DNA from 3 places in the Streptomyces sp. NPDC058955 genome. Region 2 is predicted to be linked to each of the others. Evidence: riboswitches for the same ligand, from Rfam matches in the RefSeq annotation. Region 2 holds a riboswitch; each other region holds the start of a gene.
What was found. Region 2 has a riboswitch for cobalamin ahead of ACFW1I_RS13530 (energy-coupling factor ABC transporter permease). Riboswitches for the same ligand answer to the same signal wherever they lie in the genome.

Region 1: it holds a riboswitch for cobalamin, as region 2 does, so the genes downstream of both, ACFW1I_RS00180 (ABC transporter substrate-binding protein) here and ACFW1I_RS13530 (energy-coupling factor ABC transporter permease) in region 2, are expected to answer to the same signal.
Region 3: it holds a riboswitch for cobalamin, as region 2 does, so the genes downstream of both, cobN (cobaltochelatase subunit CobN) here and ACFW1I_RS13530 (energy-coupling factor ABC transporter permease) in region 2, are expected to answer to the same signal.

What each region holds. Positions count from the first base shown of each region.
Region 1 is NZ_JBHYKM010000001.1:33,357-40,978, reverse strand. It holds gene ACFW1I_RS00200 (GAF domain-containing protein) at 1-749, opposite strand, end outside; gene ACFW1I_RS00195 (SRPBCC family protein) at 955-1,410, shown strand; gene ACFW1I_RS00190 (ABC transporter ATP-binding protein) at 1,813-2,634, opposite strand; gene ACFW1I_RS00185 (FecCD family ABC transporter permease) at 2,631-3,614, opposite strand; gene ACFW1I_RS00180 (ABC transporter substrate-binding protein) at 3,719-4,771, opposite strand; cobalamin riboswitch at 4,860-4,984, opposite strand; gene ACFW1I_RS00175 (deoxynucleoside kinase) at 5,099-5,761, opposite strand; gene ACFW1I_RS00170 (hypothetical protein) at 5,914-6,552, opposite strand; gene ACFW1I_RS00165 (calcium-binding protein) at 6,637-7,622, opposite strand, start outside.
Region 2 is NZ_JBHYKM010000027.1:9,477-17,098, reverse strand. It holds gene dhaK (dihydroxyacetone kinase subunit DhaK) at 182-1,174, shown strand; gene dhaL (dihydroxyacetone kinase subunit DhaL) at 1,182-1,790, shown strand; gene ACFW1I_RS13535 (PTS-dependent dihydroxyacetone kinase phosphotransferase subunit DhaM) at 1,787-2,194, shown strand; cobalamin riboswitch at 2,360-2,582, shown strand; gene ACFW1I_RS13530 (energy-coupling factor ABC transporter permease) at 2,611-3,306, shown strand; gene ACFW1I_RS13525 (energy-coupling factor ABC transporter substrate-binding protein) at 3,306-3,662, shown strand; gene cbiQ (cobalt ECF transporter T component CbiQ) at 3,669-4,418, shown strand; gene ACFW1I_RS13515 (ATP-binding cassette domain-containing protein) at 4,415-5,257, shown strand; gene ACFW1I_RS13510 (hypothetical protein) at 5,289-5,810, opposite strand; gene ACFW1I_RS13505 (FAD-dependent oxidoreductase) at 5,952-7,622, shown strand, end outside.
Region 3 is NZ_JBHYKM010000007.1:117,940-125,561, reverse strand. It holds gene ACFW1I_RS05600 (cobalt-precorrin-6A reductase) at 1-42, shown strand, start outside; gene ACFW1I_RS05595 (serine hydrolase) at 80-1,651, shown strand; gene ACFW1I_RS05590 (precorrin-2 C(20)-methyltransferase) at 1,656-3,140, opposite strand; gene ACFW1I_RS05585 (precorrin-8X methylmutase) at 3,146-3,781, opposite strand; gene ACFW1I_RS05580 (cobalamin biosynthesis protein CobG) at 3,784-5,016, opposite strand; cobalamin riboswitch at 5,096-5,230, shown strand; gene cobN (cobaltochelatase subunit CobN) at 5,269-7,622, shown strand, end outside.

The DNA of each region.
Region 1 (7,622 bases), on a different contig from region 2:
CGGCTCAGCGACAGCCGCCGCCCGTCCACCGTCAGCAGCGCCTCGTCCCGGCCCAGCGCGGTCAGCCGGAGCCGCCCGGACGGCGGGGGAGGGGCCAGCAGCGCCAACTGGGCCTCCGCCGCCCGCGCCACCGCCCGTACCAGACCGAGACTGTGCGGGTGCGCGAGCGGCGCGCCGCCCGTGAGATCGATCGCCCCCAGCAGCCGCCCGCTGCGCGGGTCGTGCACCGGCGCCGCCACACACGTCCAGTCCTTCACCGGCGGCCGGAAGTGCTCCGCCGACACCACCTGCACCGGCCTGCCGACGGCGAGCGCCGTCCCCGGCGCGTTCGTCCCCGCCGCTGCCTCGGCCCACCCCGCACCGGCCACGAAGTTCATCCGCCGCGCCTGCCGCAGCGTCGCCGGATCCCCCTCCACCCACAGCAGCCGCGCGCCCGCGTCGCACACCGCGAGCAGATGCCCGCCGTCCCGGGCGTCCGCGCCGAGCAGCTCCCGGATCACCGGCATCGCCGCGGCCAGCGGATGCCCCTCCCGGTACGCCGCCACCTCCGCTTCCTCCAGCTCCGTCGGCGCCGCCCCGTCCCGGCTCACCCGGGCCCGCTCGGACCGCCGCCACGACTCCGCGACCAGTGCCCGCACCGCCTCCCGCGCTCCCGATCCCGGCTCCGGCTCGCGCGGCCCGCTCCTCCGCGTCGTCGCCTCGCTCAACTCGGCCTCCCCATCGAGGACGTACGGCTTCCAGGCGCACATCGTCGTGGCCCCGCCCGCCGCCGACAAGGACCCGGCCGGCATCGCATATGCCGCATATCCGGGAGTCGCCGACCCGGTGCGCGCCGCACCGCGCGCCCGGCGACACACGGCCCGTCGTCCGCGCCGGGACGGCACCCAGCGGATAGCGTCGGCCGAGGCGCCCCACGCCGCGCGCTCCCAGCCCGGACGAAGGAAGGCAGTCGCAGTGTCCCGGAACCGCCGCTTGATCCTGAGCCCGCCTTCCCGCGTGTGGGGCCTGCTCTCCGACGGCCACCGCTACGGCGAGTGGGTCTCGGGCACGCAGCAGATCCTCGCCGCCGACCCGCACTGGCCCGACGTCGGCGCCCGCCTCCGCGTCCGGGTCGGCGTCGGCCCGGTGACCCTGGACGACACCTGCGTCGTCCGCATCAGCGAGCCCGAACGCCGCCTGGAGCTGGAGGCGAAGGCCGATCCCTTCGGCGCCGCCCGCATCGCCATGAACCTGATCCCCTGGGGCGAGAACACCCTCTTCCTCCTGGAGTGGCACACCCTGAGAGGCCCCGGCACCCGCATGCACGGCCTGCCCGTCGACTACCTGGTCTCCATCCGCAACGGCATGATGCTGACGAAACTCGCCCGCATCGCCGTACGCGAGCAGAGGAACGCGGCCACACACGTCTGACCCGCGGCGGACGCAGCCGCTCGACGAATGTCCGGAAGCCCTTGGCGAGCGGGAGTTCGATGTCCTCCTCCACGTCGAACCATGTGACGGACGGTTCGCCGGACTCGCCGCAGGTCCGGTAGCCGAGGGCGATCCAGTGGTGGCCGTCACCGGAGAGCGGGACGAGGGGCGACGGCAGGCCCCACTCCTCGACCAGATCGCGCGTGCCCAGCAGGGACAGCCAGTCGTCGGACGGGCCGATGCCGAGGACGCTGTCGAGCGGGACGTGGTCATCGCTCCACGACGTCTCCGTCTCCGTCGAGAACGCGTTCCACCGGTCCGCCACCGGGCCGCTTGAGCTCCAGCAGCCCGTCCGGCAGCCGGAGGCCGAGCCGGTGCCAGGCGTCCCGGCGGCCGCGTCGGTCAGGGGTTCTCGTCACTCCGGGGCGACGTGCCGAGGAAGCGGATGTGGGGGCGGCCGTCCTGCGCGGGGTGGGTCACCTCGGCCCGGACGCCGTAGACGTCCGCGATCAGGCGTTCGGTGAGGACGTCGGCCACCGGGCCCGCCGCCGCGATGCGGCCCTCGCGCAGGACGACCACGTGGTCGCAGTACATCGCCGCGAGGTTGAGGTCGTGCAGGGCCATGACGCACGTCAGGCGCAGGTCCGCGACCAGGGCCATCAGGTCGAGCTGGTGCTGGACGTCGAGGTGGTTCGTCGGCTCGTCGAGGAGCAGTTCGCGCGGTTCCTGGGCGAGGGCGCGGGCGAGCTGGACGCGCTGGCGCTCGCCGCCGGAGAGGGTGCGCCAGGTGCGGTGCGCCCGGTCGGTCAGACCGGTGCGGGCGAGCGCGGAGCGTACGGCCTCCTCGTCGGCGGCCGTCGCCGGGGACCACGCGCGGCGGTGCGGGACGCGCCCGAGGCGTACCGCGTCGGCGACGGTGAGGTCGACCTGGGTGTCGGCGTGCTGCTCGACGACGGCGACCCGCCGGGCGAGCGTGCGGCGCGGGACGGCACGCAGGGGGTCGCCGTCGAGGGTGACGACTCCGACGTCCGGGGTCAGGACGCCCGCCAGGACGCGGAGCAGCGTGGACTTCCCCGAGCCGTTCGGGCCCAGCAGCCCGGTGAGCGTGCCCGGGCCCGGTGCGAGGCTCACGCCGTCCAGGATCAGCGCGCCACCGGCGGTGCGGGAGACGTGCGCGGCGCGGAGCCCCGGGCCGCCGTCGGTGCGCGGGCGCGTGTCCGTCATCGGGTGCTCCGGGTGCGGTACAGGACGAGGACGAACGCGGGGACGCCGACCAGCGACGTCACCACCCCGACCGGGACTTCCTGGGGATCGAGGACGGTACGGGCCAGGGTGTCGGCCCACACCAGGAAGACCGCGCCGGCCAGCGCTGTCAGGGGCAGCAGCCGGGCGTGACCGGGGCCGGCGAGCGCCCGGACCGCGTGCGGCAGGACCAGGCCGACGAAGCCGATCGCACCGGCCGCGGCGACCAGGACGGCGGTCAGCAGGGCGGTGACCGAGAGGAGGACCAGCCGGGTCCGGGCCACCGGCACGCCGAGCGTCGCCGCCGCGTCCTCGCCGAACGCGAAGGCGTCCAGCGTACGGGCGTGGCCGCCGCAGACCAGCAGCGCGACGGCGAGCACGGCCGCGCACACCCCGGCGTCGGCCCAGTCGGCGCCGCTGAGCGAGCCGAGCAGCCAGAAGAGGACGCCGCGGGTGGTCTCGGCGTCCGCGGCGGTCATCACCACGAACGAGGTCAGCGCGGAGAAGAGCTGCATCGCCGCCACCCCCGCCAGGACGACGCGGTCCGTCGAACCGCCCAGGGTGTGGCTCAGCAGCAGGACCAGGCCGAAGGAACAGAGCGCGCCGAGGAAGGCGCCGCCGGCGACGGACACCGCACCGCCGCCCACGCCGAGGACGACGACGGCGACCGCCCCGGTCGAGGCGCCCGACGAGACACCGAGCACGAACGGGTCGGCGAGCGGATTGCGCAGCAGCGACTGCATCACCGCCCCGCAGACCGCGAGCCCGGCACCGCACACGGCGGCGAGGAGCGTACGGGGCAGCCGCAGGTCCCAGACGATGCCGTCCCGGATCGGGCTCAGGCCCGACGGGCTGCCGCCCAGGTGGGAGGCGACCACGGACCAGGCGTCGGCGACGCGGATGTCGGCCGGACCGACGGTGAGGGCGAGCGCCACGGACGCGCACAGGAGGAGGACCCCCACCGCGCCGGCGACCGGCGGGAGCGCGCGGGACGGGCGGAGGAGCGGCGGAGCGGGGGCGGCCTCGTCCCGTTCCTCGGCGCGGACGGTCTTCGCCGCCGGCGGCGTCACTTGGCGAGCCCGTACGTCCGCAGCGCGGCGGCCACCTGCTCGATGCCCTCGACGGTGCGGATCGTGGGGTTCATGGCCTGGCCGCTGAGGATCACGTACCGCTTCTTCCGCACCGCCGTCATGTTCCGCGTGACGGGATGGGACTCCAGGAACTCGATCTTCTTCGCGGCGCTCTCGGCCGACTGGGCCTTGCGGGTCAGATCGGCGATCACCAGCACGTCGGGATCGCGGTCGACGACCGTCTCCCAGTTGATCTGGGGCCACTCCTCCTTGGTGTCGTCGAAGACGTTCTTCACGCCGAGTTCCCGGCTGACGATCCCCGGCGCGCCGCAGCACCCGGCCATGTACGGGCCCTGGGAGTCGGAGAACCAGTAGAGGACGGACGCGTCGCCGAAGTCGGCGCCGGCCTTGGCCTTCGCCACCCGGGCGCGGAGCTCTCCGACGAGCTTCTCGCCGCGCTCGGGGACGCCGAAGATCCTCGCGAGGTCGCGGACCTCGCCGTACACGGTGTCCATGGTCAGCGGGGCGGTCCGGACGCCGTCGCCGTCGCCGCTGTTGTCCTTGCCGACGCAGTCGGCGGGGGAGAGATAGGTGGGCACGCCCAGCTGCGTGAACCGCTCCCGCGGCGCCACGCCGCCCTTGCCCAGCGTGTAGAGGAAGGAGGCGCTGACGAAGTCCGGCTCGGTGTCGAGCACCTTCTCGAAGGACGGGTACCGCTCGGCGAGCCGGGGAACCGTGGCGTTCGCCTTCTCCAGGCCCTTGAGGACGGGGTCCGTCCAGGTGGCGGTGCCCACCATCCGGTCGGCGAGGCCGAGCGAGAGCAGGATCTCGGCCGAACCCTGGTCGAGGGCGACCGCACGGCGGGGAGCCCGGGCGACCTCGACCCGCTGCCCGCAGTTGTCGAGGCCGACGGGCCGGTTGCCGGAGTCCGCCCCCTTCCCGCCGGCCGGAGCGTCCGGCGAGGCCGGACCGCCGCCGGCGCAGCCGGCCACGAGGAGACCACCGGCGACGAGCAGCACGGCGGAACGGACGGAAGGTGCGAAGGGCACGGTGAGGAGTCCTCTGCGTCACGGCTCATGCGCGGAGCCTGTCGTACGGTGCTCCCCGGACGACGACCGGCGCCCCCCGGGTGCCAGCAGGTCTTCGGACTCGGGGTCAGCCGGACGGAACGCCTTCCCAGGCCCCTCGGGGGCCCAGTGGCCGATGTCCCGCCCGTCACCCTCACCGCTGCGCGTCAGCTCCGGATTCCCACCGGATTCCCTGACCCGCGCACGTACCGCGTCGGCACGTGCGGAGGTACGACTGGCCTGGGCAAGCTACCACAGAGCGATCTTGGACCCGCCCGGCCGCCCGTCGAGGGCCCGGCGGGCGTGGACTCACCGCCGACCCGCGACCTCCGCCAGGGCGTTCTTGACCTCCTGGGCCACGCGGGCCGCGTCGTCCGGGTTGTTCACCACGTCGGTGTTGTTCATGTCGACGACGAGGACGTCGCTGGCCGAGTAGTGCCGGTGCACCCACTCGTCGTAGCCCGACCACAGCGTCCGGTAGTACTCGACCAGGCTCTCGTCCTGCTCGAAGTCGCGCCCCCGCAGCCCGATGCGGTGCAGCACCGTCTCGAAGTCGGCCTTGAGGTAGACCATGAGGTCGGGTGCCTTGCGGTAGGGCAGGCCCTCGATCTCGCGCATCATCTCGTCGAGCAGCCCCTCGTACACCTGCATCTCGAGCGAGCTGATCCGCCCCAGGTCGTGGTTGACCTTGGCGAAGTACCAGTCCTCGTAGATGGACCGGTCGAGCACGCTGTCGTCCTGCTTGTACGCCTCCTTGATCGCGGCGAACCGCGTCTGCAGGAAGTACAGCTGGAGGAGGAAGGGGTAGCGCTTGGCCTGGATCTCCTCGGGGCTCGCCGAGTAGAACAGCGGGAGGATCGGATTGTCGTCCACGCTCTCGTAGAAGACCTCGGTGCCCAGCTCCTTGGCCAGCAGTTCGGCCACGCTGGTCTTGCCGATCCCGATCATGCCACCGACGCAGATCACCGGCATACCTCACTTCTCCCTGGGGTTCTTCTGTTCGTGGACGGGGAGCCGGCCTCCCGTACCTCGCGGACCGGACCGTTCTCGTCGACCGGTGGGCCGGGCCGTACCGCGGCCGCCGCTCCGAGCGACGGGTCGCGGCCCCACGGCCGCCATGAATCCTAGATGACGATCCGACCTGGGCGGGCCGGTGCCGGTCGCTGACCGCCGCCGAAGAAGCCGAGGCTGCCGGTGTGCCGGGAGCGGTCGCCGCGCGGGTGGGCGGCGTCGGAGCGGTCGGCGGGAGCCGAGAGCGCGGCGAGGGACCGCAGGGTCGCCAGACCGGCCAGCACGTCGCGCCGGTTCCCGGCGGACTTCGTCCAGGCGGGCAGCCGGGCGAACATCGACAGCGTCGGGGAGGCGTGCCGCACGCGGTGGTGTGCGCCGACGTACGCGGCGAGGGCGTCGACGTGCTCCTCGTCGTAGGCCCAGAGGACGCGTCCCGCACAGCGCGTCTGGAGCCACAGCGGCTGCCGGAAGAAGGGGTCCTCGGTGCCGCCAGGGCGGGCGCCGACGACACCGCCGCCGCGCCGTTCGGGACGGTGGTCGGCCGCCGCCCCGCACCCGGGGCAGGCCAGCCGGCGCGGGGAGAAGAGCAGTCCGCCGAGGTACTCCGGCGGGGCGAGACCCGGCCGGGGGACGACGAGCGCGCGGCCGCCGCAGCGCGGACAGACCACGAGGATCCGGCGGGTGAAGTGCGCGAGCCAGGTGCCGCGGTCGTGATGCCGGGCGGGTTCGGGGTGCGCGGACGAGGTGCCCATGGCGGCCATCCTCGCCAGCGGCGACCGGTCGGGGCAAGCGGGTGCGGGGCGGGTCCGCGGCGGACCCGCCCCGCGTGCCGTCCGTCAGGGGCAGTTGACCCGGACGTCGGAGGGATCCGTGGTGCAGGTGTCCGTGTTGAGGCCGCCGTTCGCCGTGTCGTTCCCGGCCACCCCGTCCACCGTGTTCAGCGAGTCGTTGCCGTAGTTGCCGAGGAGCGTGTCGGCGCCCGCGCCGCCGACGAGGGTGTCGTTGTGGTAGCTGCCGTCCACCCGGTCGTCGCCCGGTCCCGCGTGGACGGTGTCGTTGCCGAAGCCCGCGTTGACCGTGTCGTTGCCGCTGAGGGCGCAGATCACGTCGCCGCCGTACGTGCCGTTGAGGGTGTCGGCGCCGCTGGTCCCGATGATCGTGCAGCCGCGGGTGTTGCTCACCGTGGTGGCACGGGTCGCGGTGTTGTTGCCCGGTGCGGGGTCGGTCTGGGCGGCGGTGACGGTCGCCGTGTCGGTGAGGGTGCCGGTCCGCGAGGGCTCGGCGACGATCGTCACGGTGGCGGTGGAGCCGGAGGGGCCGCCGGTCGGCGCGAGCGTGCCGATCGCGCAGGTGACCCGGCCCGGGACGGTCGTACAGGTGCCCCGGTCCGTGGTGGCGGAGAGGATGGTCGCCGTGCCCGTCAGGGTGTCGGTGAGCTGCACGCTCGTCGCCGAGGTCGAGGTGCTGTTGTTCGTCACGCGCACGGTGTACGTGGCGGTGTCGCCGATGCCGACCGCGCCCGGCCCGGTCTTCGTCACCGACACGTCCACGCCGGCCGGCGGCTCGATGCCGCCCCCGCCCAGGTACCGGGCCAGGCCGCGGTGGCCGTCGAGGCTGTACGCGGTGCCGGCGAGCCCGGCGGCGACGATCTTGCCGTCGCTCTGCAGCGCCACGCGCGCGGCGGCGTCCGAGGAGCCGCCGAAGTCGGTGGTCACCTTCCCGTCGCCGCCGAAGTCCGGGTCGAGACTGCCGCCGGTGTTGTACCGGGCCAGGGCGAAGTCGCCGCCGTAGGCGCCGGCCGCGACGATCCGGCCGTCGGACT
Region 2 (7,622 bases):
CCACCCATCCCACCCCTCCCCTGACGAAGGGTCAGGAAAGTCGGCAACAGGTCAGCATCAGTACCGGCCAGGAGCGCCCCCGAGCGTCGTCAACCGCCAAGATCAATAACTGACCTCACCCACTCTGACCTGCAAAAAGCCTGCTCAGTCACCTACCTGCTAGCCTCACCAGGAGGTATCCATGAGGATGCTGATCAACGTGCCCGAGACCGTCGTCGCCGACGCCCTGCGGGGGCTCGCCGCCGCGCATCCCGAGTTGACCGTGGACGTGGAGCGGCGGGTGGTGGTGCGGAGGGACGCGCCGGTGGCGGGGAAGGTGGCGCTGGTCTCGGGGGGTGGGTCGGGGCACGAGCCGCTGCATGCCGGGTTCGTGGGGCCGGGGATGCTGGACGGGGCCTGTCCCGGGGAGGTGTTCACCTCGCCCGTGCCGGACCAGATGGTGCGGGCCGCGGCCGCCGTGGACAGTGGTGCGGGGGTGTTGTTCGTGGTGAAGAACTACACCGGGGACGTGCTGAACTTCGAGATGGCCGCCGAACTCGCCGAGGACGAGGGCATCCAGGTGGCGAAGGTGCTCGTCGACGACGACGTGGCGGTGACCGACAGCCTGTACACGGCGGGGCGGCGCGGGACCGGGGCGACGCTCTTCGTGGAGAAGCTGGCGGGGGCGGCGGCCGAGGAGGGCGCGCCACTGGAGCGGGTGGAGGCGCTGGCCCGGCGGGTGGTCGCGCGGTCGCGGTCGTTCGGGGTCGCGCTGAGCGCCTGCAGCACGCCGGCGAAGGGCAGTCCGACCTTCGATCTGCCGCCCGGCGAGCTGGAGTTGGGCGTCGGCATCCACGGCGAGCCGGGGCGGGAGCGGCGCGGGATGATGACCGCGCGGGAGATCGCCGAGGTCGCCGTGGACGCCGTCCTGGACGACCTGCGGCCCTCCGATCCTGTGCTGCTGCTGGTGAACGGGATGGGCGGGACGCCGCTCCTGGAGCTGTACGGGTTCAACGCCGAGGTGCGGCGGGTCCTGGACGCGCGGCGGGTGCCGGTGGCGCGGACGCTGGTCGGGAACTACGTGACCTCCCTCGACATGGCCGGCTGCTCGGTGACGGTGTGCGCGGCGGACGAGGAGCTGCTGCGGCTCTGGGACGCGCCGGTGGCGACCGCCGCGCTGCGCTGGGGCCGGTGAGCGGGCGATGAGCGAGACGTACGGGGCCGAGGTGGCGGTGCGGTGGATGGCGGCGGTCGCCGCCTCGGTGGAGCGGGAGGCCGGGCGGCTCACCGAGCTGGACGCGGCGATCGGCGACGCGGACCACGGGGCCAACCTGAAGCGTGGTTTCGCCGCGGTGGCCGGGACGCTGGCGAAGGAGCCGCCCGCGACGCCGGGCGCGGTCCTGGTGACCGCCGGGCGGGAGCTGATCTCCACGGTGGGCGGCGCCTCCGGTCCGCTGTACGGGACGCTGCTGCGGCGCGCGGGCAAGGCGCTCGGCGACGCCGGGGAGGTCACCCGGGACGGGCTCGCCGACGCGCTGGCGGCCGGAGTCGCCGCGGTCGGGCAGCTCGGCGGGGCCGTGCCGGGCGACAAGACGATGCTGGACGCGCTGACTCCGGCCGTGGCGGCCCTGCGCGAGTCGTTCGCGGCGGCGGCGCGCGCCGCCGAGGAGGGCGCGCTGGCGACCGTCCCGCTGCGGGCCCGCAAGGGCCGGGCCAGCTACCTCGGCGAGCGGTCGGTCGGGCACCAGGATCCGGGGGCGACCTCCTCGGCGCTGCTGTTCGCGGCGCTCGCGGAGGTGACGGCCGGATGAGCGGGGACAGGGTCGGGATCGTGCTGGTCTCGCACAGCGCGGCCGTCGCGGCGGCGGTGGCGGAGCTGGCCCGGGGGCTGGCCGGCGGCGGGGACCAGGCGCCGGTCGCGGCGGCGGGCGGCGGCCCGGACGGAGGGCTCGGCACGAGCGCCGAGCTGATCGCCGCGGCGGCGAAGGACGTCGACGCGGGGGCCGGGGTGGCCGTCCTGGTCGACCTCGGCAGTGCGGTCCTCACCGTGAAGGCCCTCCTCGCGGAGGGCGACGAACTCCCGGAGGGGACGCGGCTCGTGGACGCCCCGTTCGTGGAGGGCGCGGTGGCCGCGCTGGTGACGGCGAGCGCGGGCGGCGACCTCGACGCGGTGACGGCCGCGGCCTCGGAGGCGTACGCCTACCGCAAGGTCTGACGGCCGCCCGTCGGGGCGCCTCCGGCTGGGTTCCACGCCGCCGGGGGCGCCCCTGTCGTCCGAGCAGCAGCAACGCACTTGGACACGTCCACGCTAGTGCGGGGGTCCGACAACGGGGTCCGGCAATAGGACCGGCCCGGGACTCCGCAGCGCACGTGACCGACCCCGCATTGTGATGAAGCAGGTCAACACACTAATGTCGCAGGGCCTTGGTGTTCGGGAAACCGGTGCAGTACCGGTGCGGCCCTCGCCACTGTGATCGGGAGGTCCGGCTCCATCCCTCAGGGGAAGCCACTGCGCCACCGCGGGAGACCGTCGTGGGGTGGGAAGGCGGAGTCGGACGTCACTACCGTCAGCCAGGAGACCGGCCAGGGCGCGTTGTCCATCCACGAGGTGCTGGAGAGGGTCTCCCGATCATGCATATCGCCGAGGGGTATCTGCCCCCCGTCCACGCGGCCGCCTGGGGCGTCGCATCGGCTCCGTTCGTCGTCCACGGCGTCCGCGCGCTCACCCGCGAGGTGCGCGCCAACCCCGAGTCCACCCTGCTGCTCGGCGCCTCGGGCGCCTTCACCTTCGTCCTGTCCGCTCTCAAACTGCCGTCGGTGACCGGGAGTTGCTCCCATCCGACCGGCACGGGGCTCGGCGCCATCCTGTTCCGGCCGCCGATCATGGCGGTGCTCGGCACCATCACCCTGCTCTTCCAGGCGCTGCTCCTCGCCCACGGCGGGCTGACCACGCTGGGGGCGAACGCCTTCTCGATGGCGATCGTCGGGCCCTGGGCGGGGTACGGGACGTACCTGCTGTTCCGGCGGTTCGGAGCGCCGCTGATGGTGGGCGTGTTCTTCGGCGCGTTCGTCGCCGACCTGTCGACGTACTGCGTGACCAGCGTCCAGCTGGCCCTCGCCTTCCCCGACCCGGGCAGCGGGGTGGCGGGGTCGCTCGCCAAGTTCGGCGGGATCTTCGCGGTGACGCAGCTTCCGCTCGCCGTGAGCGAGGGGCTGCTGACCGTCCTGGTGATGCGGCTGCTCACGCAGTCCAGCAAGGGTGATCTGCTGCGGCTCGGCGTGCTCGCCCGGCCGGAGTCGAAGCGGCGCGAGGAGGCGGCGGCGTGATGAGCAGGAACGCGAAGATCAACGGTCTGCTGCTCCTGGTGGTGGCGGCGCTGGCCGTGCTGCCGCTGGCGCTCGGTCTCGGCGACCACAAGGAGGAGCCGTTCACCGGAGCCGACGGGGAGGCCGAGACGGCGATCACGGAGATCGAGCCGGACTACGAGCCGTGGTTCAGTCCGCTGTACGAGCCGCCGTCCGGCGAGATCGAGTCGGCGCTGTTCTCGCTGCAGGCGGCCCTGGGCGCCGGTGTGCTCGCCTACTACTTCGGGCTGCGGCGCGGCCGGCGGCAGGGCGAGGAGCGGGCCGCGGCCCGTGCGGAGGGTGCGCCGTCCGCGCCGGACCCGGACACGGACGCGTAGCCGCCGATGCTGCCCATCGACGCGGCGGCGCACAGCAGTCGCTGGCGCCGCCGCCATCCGGCGGAGAAGGCCGCCCTCGGTTTCGGTCTGACCCTGTGCGCGGTGTGTCTGCCGCCGTGGCCGGGGGCGCTCCTGGTCGCGACGGCCACCCTCGCCGTGCTGCTCGGTCCGGCCGGGGTGCCGGGGCGGCAGCTGTGGCGGGCCTTCCGGATCCCGCTGGGCTTCTGCGTCACGGGCGCCGTGCCGCTGCTGTTCGCGGTGGGTGGTCCCGGGGGCGTCGCGGCCTGGGCCCCGGACGGGCCGGTGCACGCCGGGGAGCTGCTGCTGCGGACGGCGTCGGCCTCGCTGGGGGTGCTGCTGTTCGCCTTCACCACGCCGGTGTCGGACGTGCTGCCGCGCCTGGTGCGGGCCGGGGTGCCGGCGCCGGTGGTGGACGTGGCCCTGGTGATGTACCGGATCGTGTTCCTGCTCCTGGACGCGCAGGCGAAGGTGCGGCAGGCGCAGGCGGCGCGGCTCGGGGCGACGACCCGGGCGGCCGTGTGGCGGTCGCTGGCCGGGCTCGGCGCGACCTCGTTCGTGCGGGCCTTCGACCGGGCGCAGCGGCTGCAGACCGGGCTCGCCGGGCGGGGTTACGACGGCACGCTGCGGGTCCTGCTGCCCGGGGCGCCGATCTCCCGCCCGTTCCTCGCGGCGACGGGCGGCCTCCTGGCGGGGCTCGTCGCCCTCACCCTCGTACTGGAAAGGTTCCTGCCATGACGACCCCCACCCCGGTCGTGGAGTTGGTGCGCGCGGGTTTCGCGTACGAGGACGGGCCGGCCGTCCTCACGGAGGTCTCCTTCCCCGTGCACGAGGGGCGGGCGGTCGCGCTGCTCGGGCGCAACGGCGGCGGGAAGACGACGCTGCTGCGGCTGCTGAGCGGCGGACTGCGCCCCGGGGACGGGACGCTGCTGCTGGACGGCCAGGAGGTGGCGTACGACCGGAAGGGGCTGACCCGGCTGCGGACCTCGGTGCAGCTGGTGGTGCAGGACCCGGACGACCAGCTGTTCGCCGCCTCGGTGGCGCAGGACGTGTCGTTCGGGCCGATGAACCTGGGGCTGCCGGAGGAGGAGGTACGGCTCCGGGTCGCGGAGGCGCTGGAGGCGCTGGACATCACGGCGCTCGCGGACCGGCCGACGCATCTGCTGTCCTACGGGCAGCGGAAGCGGGCGGCGATCGCCGGCGCGGTCGCGATGCGCCCCCGGGTCCTGATCATGGACGAGCCGACGGCGGGGCTCGACCCGCACGGGCAGGAGCGGCTCCTGGAGACCCTGGAGCGGCTGCGGGCGGCGGGCACGACGGTGGTCATGGCCACGCACGACGTCGATCTGGCGTTGCGGTGGGCGGACGAGGCCGCCGTCCTCTCCCCCGCCGGGCTGCGCACCGGCCCGGCCGCCGAGCTGCTGGCCGACGACGCGCTGCTCGACGCGGCCCGGCTGCGGCGCCCCTGGGCGGTCTCGGTGGGTCGGCTGCTGCGGGCGCAGGGGTTGCTGCCGGAGGGCGTACCGGCGCCGCGGACGGCGGAGGACCTGGACCTGCTGCTGGACCGGGTGGGGTGAGCGGGTGAGGTGACCGGGCGGGCCGGGCGGTTCAGTCGTCGGCCGCGACGAGGAGGGTGAGCCGCCCGGCCCGGCGGTCGACGACGACGAGTTCGTGGAACTCGCCGTGGACGCTCGCCCAGTCGTGGTGCTCGTCCTCGCCGAGGCCGTTCAGGTGGTGGACTGCGTCCGCCTCCGCCAGCGCGTCGTACGCCTCGCGGCGCAGGGCCTCGGCGAGCGGGCCGGGGAGGGTGCCGTACCGATCGGCCCAGGTCTCCAGGAGGCGGGTGGCCCGCTGCCGGCCGATCGGCTCGTACGCGTCGGGGGTGACGTGCCGGATCCAGTACGCGCCGTGGCGGGTGCCGTCGGGGTCCACCCCGCCGCCCGCGTAGTCGTCACGGAACTGCTCGTGCGCGATGAGGGCGGCGAGGAGGTCCCGGTCGGTGGCGTCCGCGGCGGGGAGGCGGAACCGCTTCACGTCGAGCCAGCGGTACCCGTGCGTATGCGGCTCGACGAAGTCGAAGTGCCGGAAGTTCACGAAGGCGCTGCCCTCGTGCGTGAGCGTCCGTCCCATGAGGCCCCACCTTAGGCACGCGGCGAGGTTGTCTCTACCGAGTAGTAACCATCACACCCCGAACCTTCTGCAACTAGTTGCACAAGCAGGGGTGCGCCCCGTACAACAGGATCCGACGATCCCTGCGCGAGGAGGCGCCCCGTGACCGCCACGACCCCGTACCCGCATCTGCTCAGCCCGCTCGACCTCGGCTTCACCACCCTGCCCAACCGGGTGATCATGGGCTCGATGCACGTCGGCCTGGAGGAGACCGAGCACGGCTTCGAGCGGATGGCCGCCTTCTACGCGGAGCGGGCCCGCGGCGGCGTCGGCCTCATCGTCACCGGCGGCATCGCCCCCAACGAGGCCGGCCGGCCGTGGGACGGCGGCGCCAAGCTGACCACCGCCGAGGAGGTCGCCGAGCACCGGCTGATCACCGACGCCGTGCACGCCGAGGGGGGCAGGATCGCGATGCAGATCCTGCACTTCGGGCGGTACGCCTACCACCCCGCCCTCGTCGCGCCCAGCGCGATCCAGGCGCCGATCAGCCCCTTCGTGCCGAACGAGCTGACCGACGCCGAGGTCGAGCGGACCGTCGAGGACTACGCCCGGTGCGCCGAGCTCGCCAAGGAGGCCGGCTACGACGGCGTCGAGGTGATGGGCTCCGAGGGCTACCTCATCAACGAGTTCATCGCCGCCGCCACCAACCACCGCACCGACCGCTGGGGCGGCTCCTACGAGAACCGGGTCCGCTTCCCGCTGGAGATCGTCCGCCGGATCCGCGAGCGCGTCGGCACCGACTTCATCGTCGTCTACCGGCTCTCCATGCTGGACCTCGTCCCCGGCGGCTCCACCCTGGAGGAGGTCGTCCGGCTGGCCAAGGAGATCGAGGCCGCCGGCACGACCATCATCAACACCGGCATCGGCTGGCACGAGGCCCGCATCCCCACCATCGCCACCTCCGTGCCGCGCGGCGCCTACACCTGGGTGACGAAGAAGCTGATGGGCGCGGTGAGCATTCCGCTCGTCACCTCGAACCGCATCAACACCCCCGAGGTGGCCGAGGAGATCCTCGCCGACGGGCGCGCCGACCTCGTCTCGCTCGCCCGGCCCTTCCTCGCCGACCCCGCCTTCGTGAACAAGGCGTCCGCCGGCCGCGCCGAGACCATCAACACCTGCATCGGCTGCAACCAGGCGTGCCTCGACCACACCTTCAGCCTCAAGATCACCTCCTGCCTGGTCAACCCGCGCGCCTGCCACGAGACCGAGCTGGTCCTCTCCCCCACCCGGCTCGCCAAGCGGATCGCCGTCGTCGGCGCCGGACCGGCCGGCCTCTCCTGCGCCGTGTCGGCCGCCGAACGCGGCCACTCCGTCACCCTCTTCGACGCCGCCGCCGAGATCGGCGGCCAGCTGAACGTCGCCAAGCGGGTCCCGGGCAAGGAGGAGTTCGACGAGACCCTGCGCTACTTCCGCGTCCAGCTCGCCGAGCACGGCATCGACGTCCGCCTCGGCACCCACGTCACCGCCGCCGACCTCGACGGCTACGACGAGGTCGTCGTCGCCACCGGCGTCACCCCGCGCAGCCCCGGCATCGAGGGCCAGGACCACCCGAGCGTCGTCAGCTACCTCGACGTGCTCCGCGACGGCGCGCCGGTCGGCGAGCGGGTCGCGATCATCGGCGCCGGCGGCATCGGCTTCGACGTCGCCGAGTTCCTGACCGACGGCGGCGAGGGCGCGAGCCAGGACCCCGAGACGTACTTCCGCCAGTGGGGCGTCGACACCTCCTACGAGAACCGCGGCGGGCTGCGCGAGCCCGAGCGGAACGCCCCGCCC
Region 3 (7,622 bases), on a different contig from region 2:
ACGACACCGGAGGAGGCCGCCGCCTGGGCCGCCGCGCTCTGACCCCCTCGCCGCGACAGACACCCCCGCCCGGCGTTCAATGGGAGGCGTGGCTACCGTTCGCTGGCTTGTCGCGACGGGGCTGGCGGCACTGCTCGGCGTCACCGCGCTCGGGCCGAGCCCCGGCCCCACCCCCGCTCCTACGCCGCCGCCGAACCAGCCCCCGCCCGAGCTCGACGCCGCCGATGTGCGGCGGGCCGTCGACCGGTTGGACGGGGTGGTCGAGGCGGCCATGAAGCGGACCGGGGTGCCGGGGGTCGCCGTCGCCGTCGTGCACGACGGGAAGGTGCTGCACCTGGAGGGGTACGGGGTGCGGAAGGCGGGCGAGAGCGCCGCCGTCGACGCCGACACCGTCTTCCAGCTGGCCTCCGTCTCGAAGCCGATCGCCTCCACGGTCGTCTCCGGCGCCGTCGGCGTCGACGGCTGGTCGCAGCCGGTCGCGCCGCACGTGCCGCGCTTCGCGCTCAAGGACCCGTGGGTGACCTCGCACGTCACGGTCGCGGACCTGTTCTCGCACCGCAGCGGGCTGCCCGACCACGCGGGCGACCTGCTCGAAGACCTCGGCTACGACCGGGAGTACATCCTGTCCCACCTGCGGTACGAGCCCCTGGCGCCGTTCCGCGCGAGCTACGCCTACACCAACTTCGGCCTGACGGCGGCCGCGCAGGCCGTCGCCGACGAGAAGGGCGTGCCGTGGGAGAAGCTGGCCGAGGACGTGCTCTACGGGCCGGCCGGGATGGACGACACCAGCTCCCGCTTCGAGGACTTCGAGAAGGCTCCCGACCGGGCCTGGGGGCACGTGAGGACCGGCGGGGAGTGGAAGCCGGAGTTCGTCCGCGACCCGGACGCGCAGTCGCCCGCCGGCGGGGTCAGCTCCACCGCCCGTGACATGGCGGTCTGGCTGCGGCTCCAGCTCGCGAACGGCGAGCTGGACGGGAAGCGGATCGTCGCGGCAGACGCCCTGGAGCGCACCCACTGGCCCGAGGCGGTGGCGAGTCCGCCGCGCGCCCCGGCCGCCCGCACCGGCTTCTACGGCCTCGGCTGGAACGTGAGTTACGACGACGCCGGACGCCTCCGGCTGTCCCACACGGGCGCGTTCGCCGAGGGCGCGCACACCAACGTGACGATGCTGCCCGGCGAAGAACTCGGCATCGTCGTCCTCACCAACACCTCGCCGGTCGGCGTCGCCGACGCCGTCGCCCTCGACTTCTTCGACATCGCGGAGACCGGTGAGGTCAGCCGGGACTGGATCCCGCTGGTCGACGCCGTCTACCAGCAGCAGGAGGACGAGGGCCGGTCGGACACCGACTACGCCCGCCCGCCCGCGGACGCCGTGCCCGCGAAGGACGCCGACGCCTACACCGGCACGTACCGCAGCGCCTACTACGGCCGGGCGGAGGTCGTGGCCGGGGACGACGGGACGCTGACGCTCCGGCTGGGGCCGGAGCCCCAGTCGTACCGCCTCGCCCACTACGACGGCGACGTGTTCAGCTTCGAGACCCGCGGCGAGAACGCCGTCGGCCGCACCGGCGTCACCTTCGCCGCGGACGGGAAGTCCTTCACCGTCGAGTACCTGGACGGCGAAGGACTCGGGACCTTCACCCGGGACTGAGCCGTCAGCCGTACCGCCGCGGGGTCCAGGCGATGGTGCGGCCGTCGCCGCGGTCGACCGCCCGGGTCTGCGAGGAGCCGACGAGGAGCAGGGTCCGCATGTCGACCTCGGAGGGCTCCAGGGTCTTCAGCGTCACCACCCGCACCGACTGCTCCGGGCCGCCGACGTCACGGGCGACGACCACGGGGGTGTCGGGCGAGCGGACCTCCAGGAGGAGGTCGCGGGCGGCCGCCACCTGGTGGGTGCGGGACTTCGAGCCGGGGTTGTAGAGGGCGAGGACGAGGTCGGCCTCGGCGGCGGCGCGGAGCCGGGCCGCGATGACGTCCCAGGGCTTGAGCCGGTCGGACAGCGAGATCGTCGCGTAGTCGTGGCCGAGGGGCGCGCCGGCCGCGGCGGCGGCGGCGTTGGCGGCGGTGACGCCGGGGAGGACCCGGACGGGCACGTCCGCGTACGCCGGTTCGCAGGCGACCTCCAGGACGGCGGTGGCCATGGCGAAGACGCCGGGGTCGCCGCCGGAGACGACCGCGACCTTGTGCCCGCGCCGGGCCAGGTCGAGGGCGAACTCGGCCCGCTCGGACTCCACCTTGTTGTCGGAGCCGTGCCGGATCTGGCCGGGGCGCAGGACCGGCACCCGGTCGAGGTAGGTGGTGTAGCCGACGAGGACGTCGGCGTTGACGAGCGCGCCGCGCGACTCGGGGGTGAGCCAGGGCGCGCCGGCGGGGCCGGTGCCGACGACGGTGACCTCGCCGCGCTCGCGCACCGGATTGGCCTGGTCGATGCGGGAGGGGAGGACGGCGACCGAGAAGTACGGGACCGTCGACGGGTCCACGTCGGCGAGGCGGTCGGTGCGCTCGCCGGCCATGAACGCGCGCTCCACGTACCGGGCGTCGTCCAGCCGGCCGGCCCGCTCCAGGGCGCGCCGCACGGTGGGGAAGGTGCGGCCGAGCTTCATGACGACGGCGGAGTCGGTGCCGGCGAGGCGGGCGGCCAGCTCGTCCTCGGGCAGGGTGCCGGGGATGATCGTCAGGACCTCCTCGGCCTCGCACAGCGGCTCGCCGAGGCGGGCGGCGGCGGCGCTGACGGAGGTGACGCCGGGGATGACGGTGGTGTCGTAGCGGTCCGCGAGCCGCTTGTGCATGTGCTGGTAGGAGCCGTAGAACAGCGGGTCGCCCTCGGCGAGGACGGCGACCGTGCGGCCCGCGTCGAGGTGGGCGGCGAGCCGGGCCGCGGCCTCCTCGTAGAAGTCGTCGAGGGCGCCCCGGTAGCCGCCGGGGTGGTCGGTGGTCTCCACGGTGAGCGGGTACATCAGCCGCTCCTCGACGTGGTCCTCGCGGAGGTGGGGGGCGGCGATGGAGCGCGCTATCGAGCGGCCGTGGCGGGCCGAGTGGTAGGCGACGACGTCGGCCTCGGCGATGGCCTTCACGGCGGCGAGGGTGAGGAGGTTCGGGTCGCCGGGGCCGAGGCCGACCCCGTACAGCTTGCCCTTCACTACGGTCACTGCTGGATCTCCGGTTCGTGCGCGAGGGCGTTGAGGGCGGCGGCGGTGATGGCGCTGCCGCCGCGCCGGCCGCGGACCACCAGGTAGTCGAGGCCGAGGTCGTTGGCGGCGAGGGCGTCCTTGGACTCGGCGGCGCCGATGAAGCCGACGGGGATGCCGAGGACGGCGGCGGGCTTCGGCGCGCCCTTGGCGATCATCTCCAGGAGGTGGAAGAGCGCGGTGGGGGCGTTGCCGATGGCGACGACGGAGCCTTCGAGGCGGTCGCGCCACAGTTCGAGGGCGGCGGCGGAGCGGGTGGTGCCCAGCTCGGCGGCGAGGGCGGGCACGGCCGGGTCGGAGAGCGCGCACAGCACGTCGTTGTCGGCGGGCAGCCGCTTGCGGGTGACGCCGGAGGCGACCATCTGCGCGTCGCAGAGGATGGGGGCGCCGGCCTGGAGGGCGGCGCGGGCGCGGGTGACGACGCCGGGGGAGTACGCGATGTCCCGGACGAGGTCGGTCATGCCGCAGGCGTGGATCATGCGGACGGCGACGGTGGCGACGTCGGCGGGCAGGGCGCCGAGGTCGGCCTCGGCGCGGATCGTGGCGAAGGAGCGGCGGTAGATCTCGGCGCCGTCTTTCTCGTACTCGTACATCCTCAGCTCTTTCTCGTACGGGCCGCCGCCACGGCTTCGGCCAGGGCGGTGCGGGGGACGGGCGCGCCGTCCAGCAGATAGGTGCCGGAGTCCCGGGCGGTGACCTCGATCCAGGTGCCGTGCGGATGGCCGCAGCGGCGCTCGCAGCCGGAGTAGTGCACGGGCAGCGGGCCGCCGGGCGCGCGGGCCGCGTCGGCCCGCACGTCGGCGAGGGACTTGGCGCAGCCGGGCAGGCCGGTGCAGGCGGTGACGCCGGTGCCGGGGGCGGCCGGGTCGCTGATCAGGCCGGCCGTCTCCAGGGCGGGGAGCCGGGTCCCGTCGGTGCCGACGGCGACCACCCCGCGCCACGGCGTGAGCCGGAGCTCGGCGGCGCCGTCGGCGAGCGCCCGCAGCCGGCCGGCGGTGAGCCGGCCGAGCGGGGCGAGGACGTGCAGGGCGTGCTCGCCGAGCGGTCCGGGCGCGGGCGGTGGCGTCCCCGGGGAGGAGAACGGGGGTACGGGCTCCGCGGTGATCGCCGCCCGGGCGAGGGCGCCGGCCCAGTCCGGGAGGTGCCCGGGCGGGAGTTCGCGTGGGCGCCAGGCGCCGGTGGCGGCGGCCGCGGCGGCGTCGAGGAAGGCGAGGGCGCAGGCGAGGGCGGCGGGGACGGCGTCGGCGGCGGGCAGCCGGAAGGTCCCGGAGCCGGTCTCCAGGAGGGCGGCGCCGTCCGGGGCTGCGATCAAGGTCACATCGCCGCCGAGTCCGGCGACGTCGCCGCGGCCGTCGTCGAGGACGAAGAGGAAACGGCCGGAGAGGGCCGCCGCGCGGGGTTCGGCGCACAGCGCCGCGTCCAGGGCGCGGGCCCACAACTGCACGTCGGCGTGGCCGAGTCCGTCGAGTCCCGCGGCGGGGGAGGCGACGATGTTCCGGACCCGTTCGTGGGTGGGGGAGGGCAGCAGGCCGGCGTCGCCGAGGAGCGCGGCGAGTGCGGCGCCGCAGCCGTCGCGCAGCCCGCGCAGCTCGGCGTTGCCGCGCGAGGTGACGGAGAGGCTGCCGTCGCCCAGGGTCTCGGCGGCGTCGGCCAGGACGAGTGCCTGATGGCACGTCAGTCTCCCGGCGGGGAGCCGGAGTCGGGCGAGGAATCCGTCGGCGGCGGCGTGCAGCCGGAGCGCCCCCGGGCACGCGTCGCCACGGTCCCGTATGCGAGGTTCGCCCGGTTCGGGCGGGCTGGGCGGGGTCGGCGGCATGGCGGCGAGCATACCCACGGGGAACCGGGCGGCCACCGAGTGTGATCCGGCCGACTCCCCGGCCCCCTCCGGCCCGCCGACGCCAGGATCTACTATGCAGATCGGCATGGGGTCCCAGGACCCCGGGGAGGAAGCCCGGTGAGAATCCGGCGCGGTCCCGCCACTGTGAGCCCGAGCCGGCGACGGCACGGGTGAGTCAGGAACTCCCCGCCGACCACGACCACCCGGGGCGCGGAAACCCCGAGGAAGGGCCTGAGCCTCGCCATGCTCCTGCTGCTGTCGCACTCCGACACCGACCTGCTCAGCGCCCGCGCGGCCGGGGGGCCGGTGGAGTACCGCTTCGCCAACCCCTCCCGGCTCCCGCTGGCCGACCTCCCCGCTCTGCTCGACGGCGTCGAGCTGGTCGTGGTCCGCCTGCTCGGCGGCGTCCGCTCCTGGCAGGAGGGCCTCGACGCGGTCCTCGCCGCCGGAAAGCCGGTCGTCGTCCTCAGCGGCGAACAGGCCCCCGACGCCCAGCTGATGGCCGCCTCCACCGTGCCCGTCGGCGTCGCCACCGAGGCGCACGCCTACCTCGCCCACGGCGGCCCCGCCAACCTGGAGCAGCTGGCCCGCTTCCTCGCCGACACCGTCCTCCTCACCGGCCACGGCTTCGAGGCCCCGGCGCCCGCCCCCACCTGGGGCCCGCTGGAGCGCACGGCCCGCGTCACCGAGGGCCCGACGGTCGCCGTGCTCTACTACCGCGCCCACCACATGAGCGGCAACACCGCCTTCGTCGGCGCCCTCTGCGACGCCATCGAGGACGCCGGGGCCCGCGCGCTGCCGCTGTACGTGGCCTCCCTGCGGGCCCCCGAGGAGGAACTCCTCGCCGTGCTGCGCGGCGCCGACGCCATCGTCACCACCGTCCTCGCCGCGGGCGGCACCAAGCCGGCCGCCGCGCAGGCCGGCGGGGACGAGGAGGCGTGGGACGCGGGCGCGCTCGCCGCGCTCGACGTGCCGGTGCTCCAGGCCCTGTGCCTGACGAGCTCGCGCTCCGCCTGGGACGAGAACGACGAGGGCCTGTCGCCGCTGGACGCGGCCAGCCAGGTCGCCGTCCCGGAGTTCGACGGCCGGCTCATCACCGTCCCGTTCTCCTTCAAGGAGATCGACGAGGACGGCCTGCCCGCCTACGTCGCCGACGCCGAGCGCGCCGCCCGGGTGGCCGGCATCGCCGTCCGGCACGCCCGCCTCCGGCACATCCCGAACGCCGAGAAGAAGCTGGCGCTGGTCCTCTCCGCGTACCCGACCAAGCACTCCCGGATCGGCAACGCCGTCGGCCTCGACACCCCCGCCTCCGCCGTCGCCCTGCTGCGCCGGCTGATCGCCGAGGGCTACGACTTCGGCCCGGCCGAGGAGCTGCCCGGCCTGGTCTCCGGCGACGGCGACGAGCTGATCTACGCCCTGATCGAGGCCGGCGGCCACGACCAGGACTGGCTCACCGAGGAGCAGCTGGCGAAGAACCCGGTCCGCATCCCGGCCGCCGACTACAAGCGCTGGTACGCCGAGCTGCCGGCCGAGCTGCGCGAGCGGGTCGAGGAGCACTGGGGCCCGGCGCCCGGCGAGATGTTCCTCGACCGGTCCCGGAACCCGGAGGGCGACATCGTCCTCGCGGCGCTCCGGCGCGGGAACCTGCTCGTCCTCATCCAGCCGCCGCGCGGCTTCGGCGAGAACCCGATCGCGATCTACCACGACCCCGACCTGCCGCCGTCGCACCACTACCTGGCCGCCTACCGCTGGATCGCGGCGCGCGCGGAGGACGGCGGCTTCGGCGCCGACGCCATGGTCCACCTGGGCAAGCACGGCAACCTGGAGTGGCTGCCCGGCAAGAACGCCGGCCTGTCCGCCGCCTGCGGCCCCGACGCGGCCCTCGGCGACCTGCCGCTCGTCTACCCGTTCCTCGTCAACGACCCCGGCGAGGGCACCCAGGCCAAGCGCCGCGTCCACGCCACGCTCGTCGACCACCTGGTGCCGCCGATGGCCCGCGCCGACTCGTACGGCGACATCGCGCGCCTGGAGCAGCTGCTCGACGAGTACGCGCAGATCTCCTCCATGGACCCGGCGAAGCTGCCCGCGATCCGCGCCCAGATCTGGACCCTGATCCAGGCCGCCAAGCTCGACCACGACCTCGGCATGGCGGAGCGGCCCGACGACGACGGCTTCGACGACTTCCTGCTGCACGTCGACGGCTGGCTGTGCGAGGTCAAGGACGCCCAGATCCGCGACGGCCTGCACGTCCTGGGCGGCGCGCCGGAGGGCGAGGCCCGGGTCAACCTGGTCCTCTCCATCCTCCGCGCCCGCCAGATCTGGGGCGGCACACAGGCGCTGCCCGGGCTGCGCGAGGCGCTCGGCCTGGACGAGTCCGCCGCGACCCGCACCACCGCCGACGAGGCGGAGGCGAAGGCCCGCGAGCTGGTCGAGGCGATGGAGGCGGCCGGCTGGTCGGTGGACGCGGTCGCCGAGGTCGCCGCCGCGTACGGCCGGGAGGTCCGGGACGTCCTGCGCTTCGCCTGCGAGCAGGTCGTGCCGCGCCTCGCCGCCACCACCGACGAACTCGGCCACGCCGTGCACGCGCTGAACGGCGG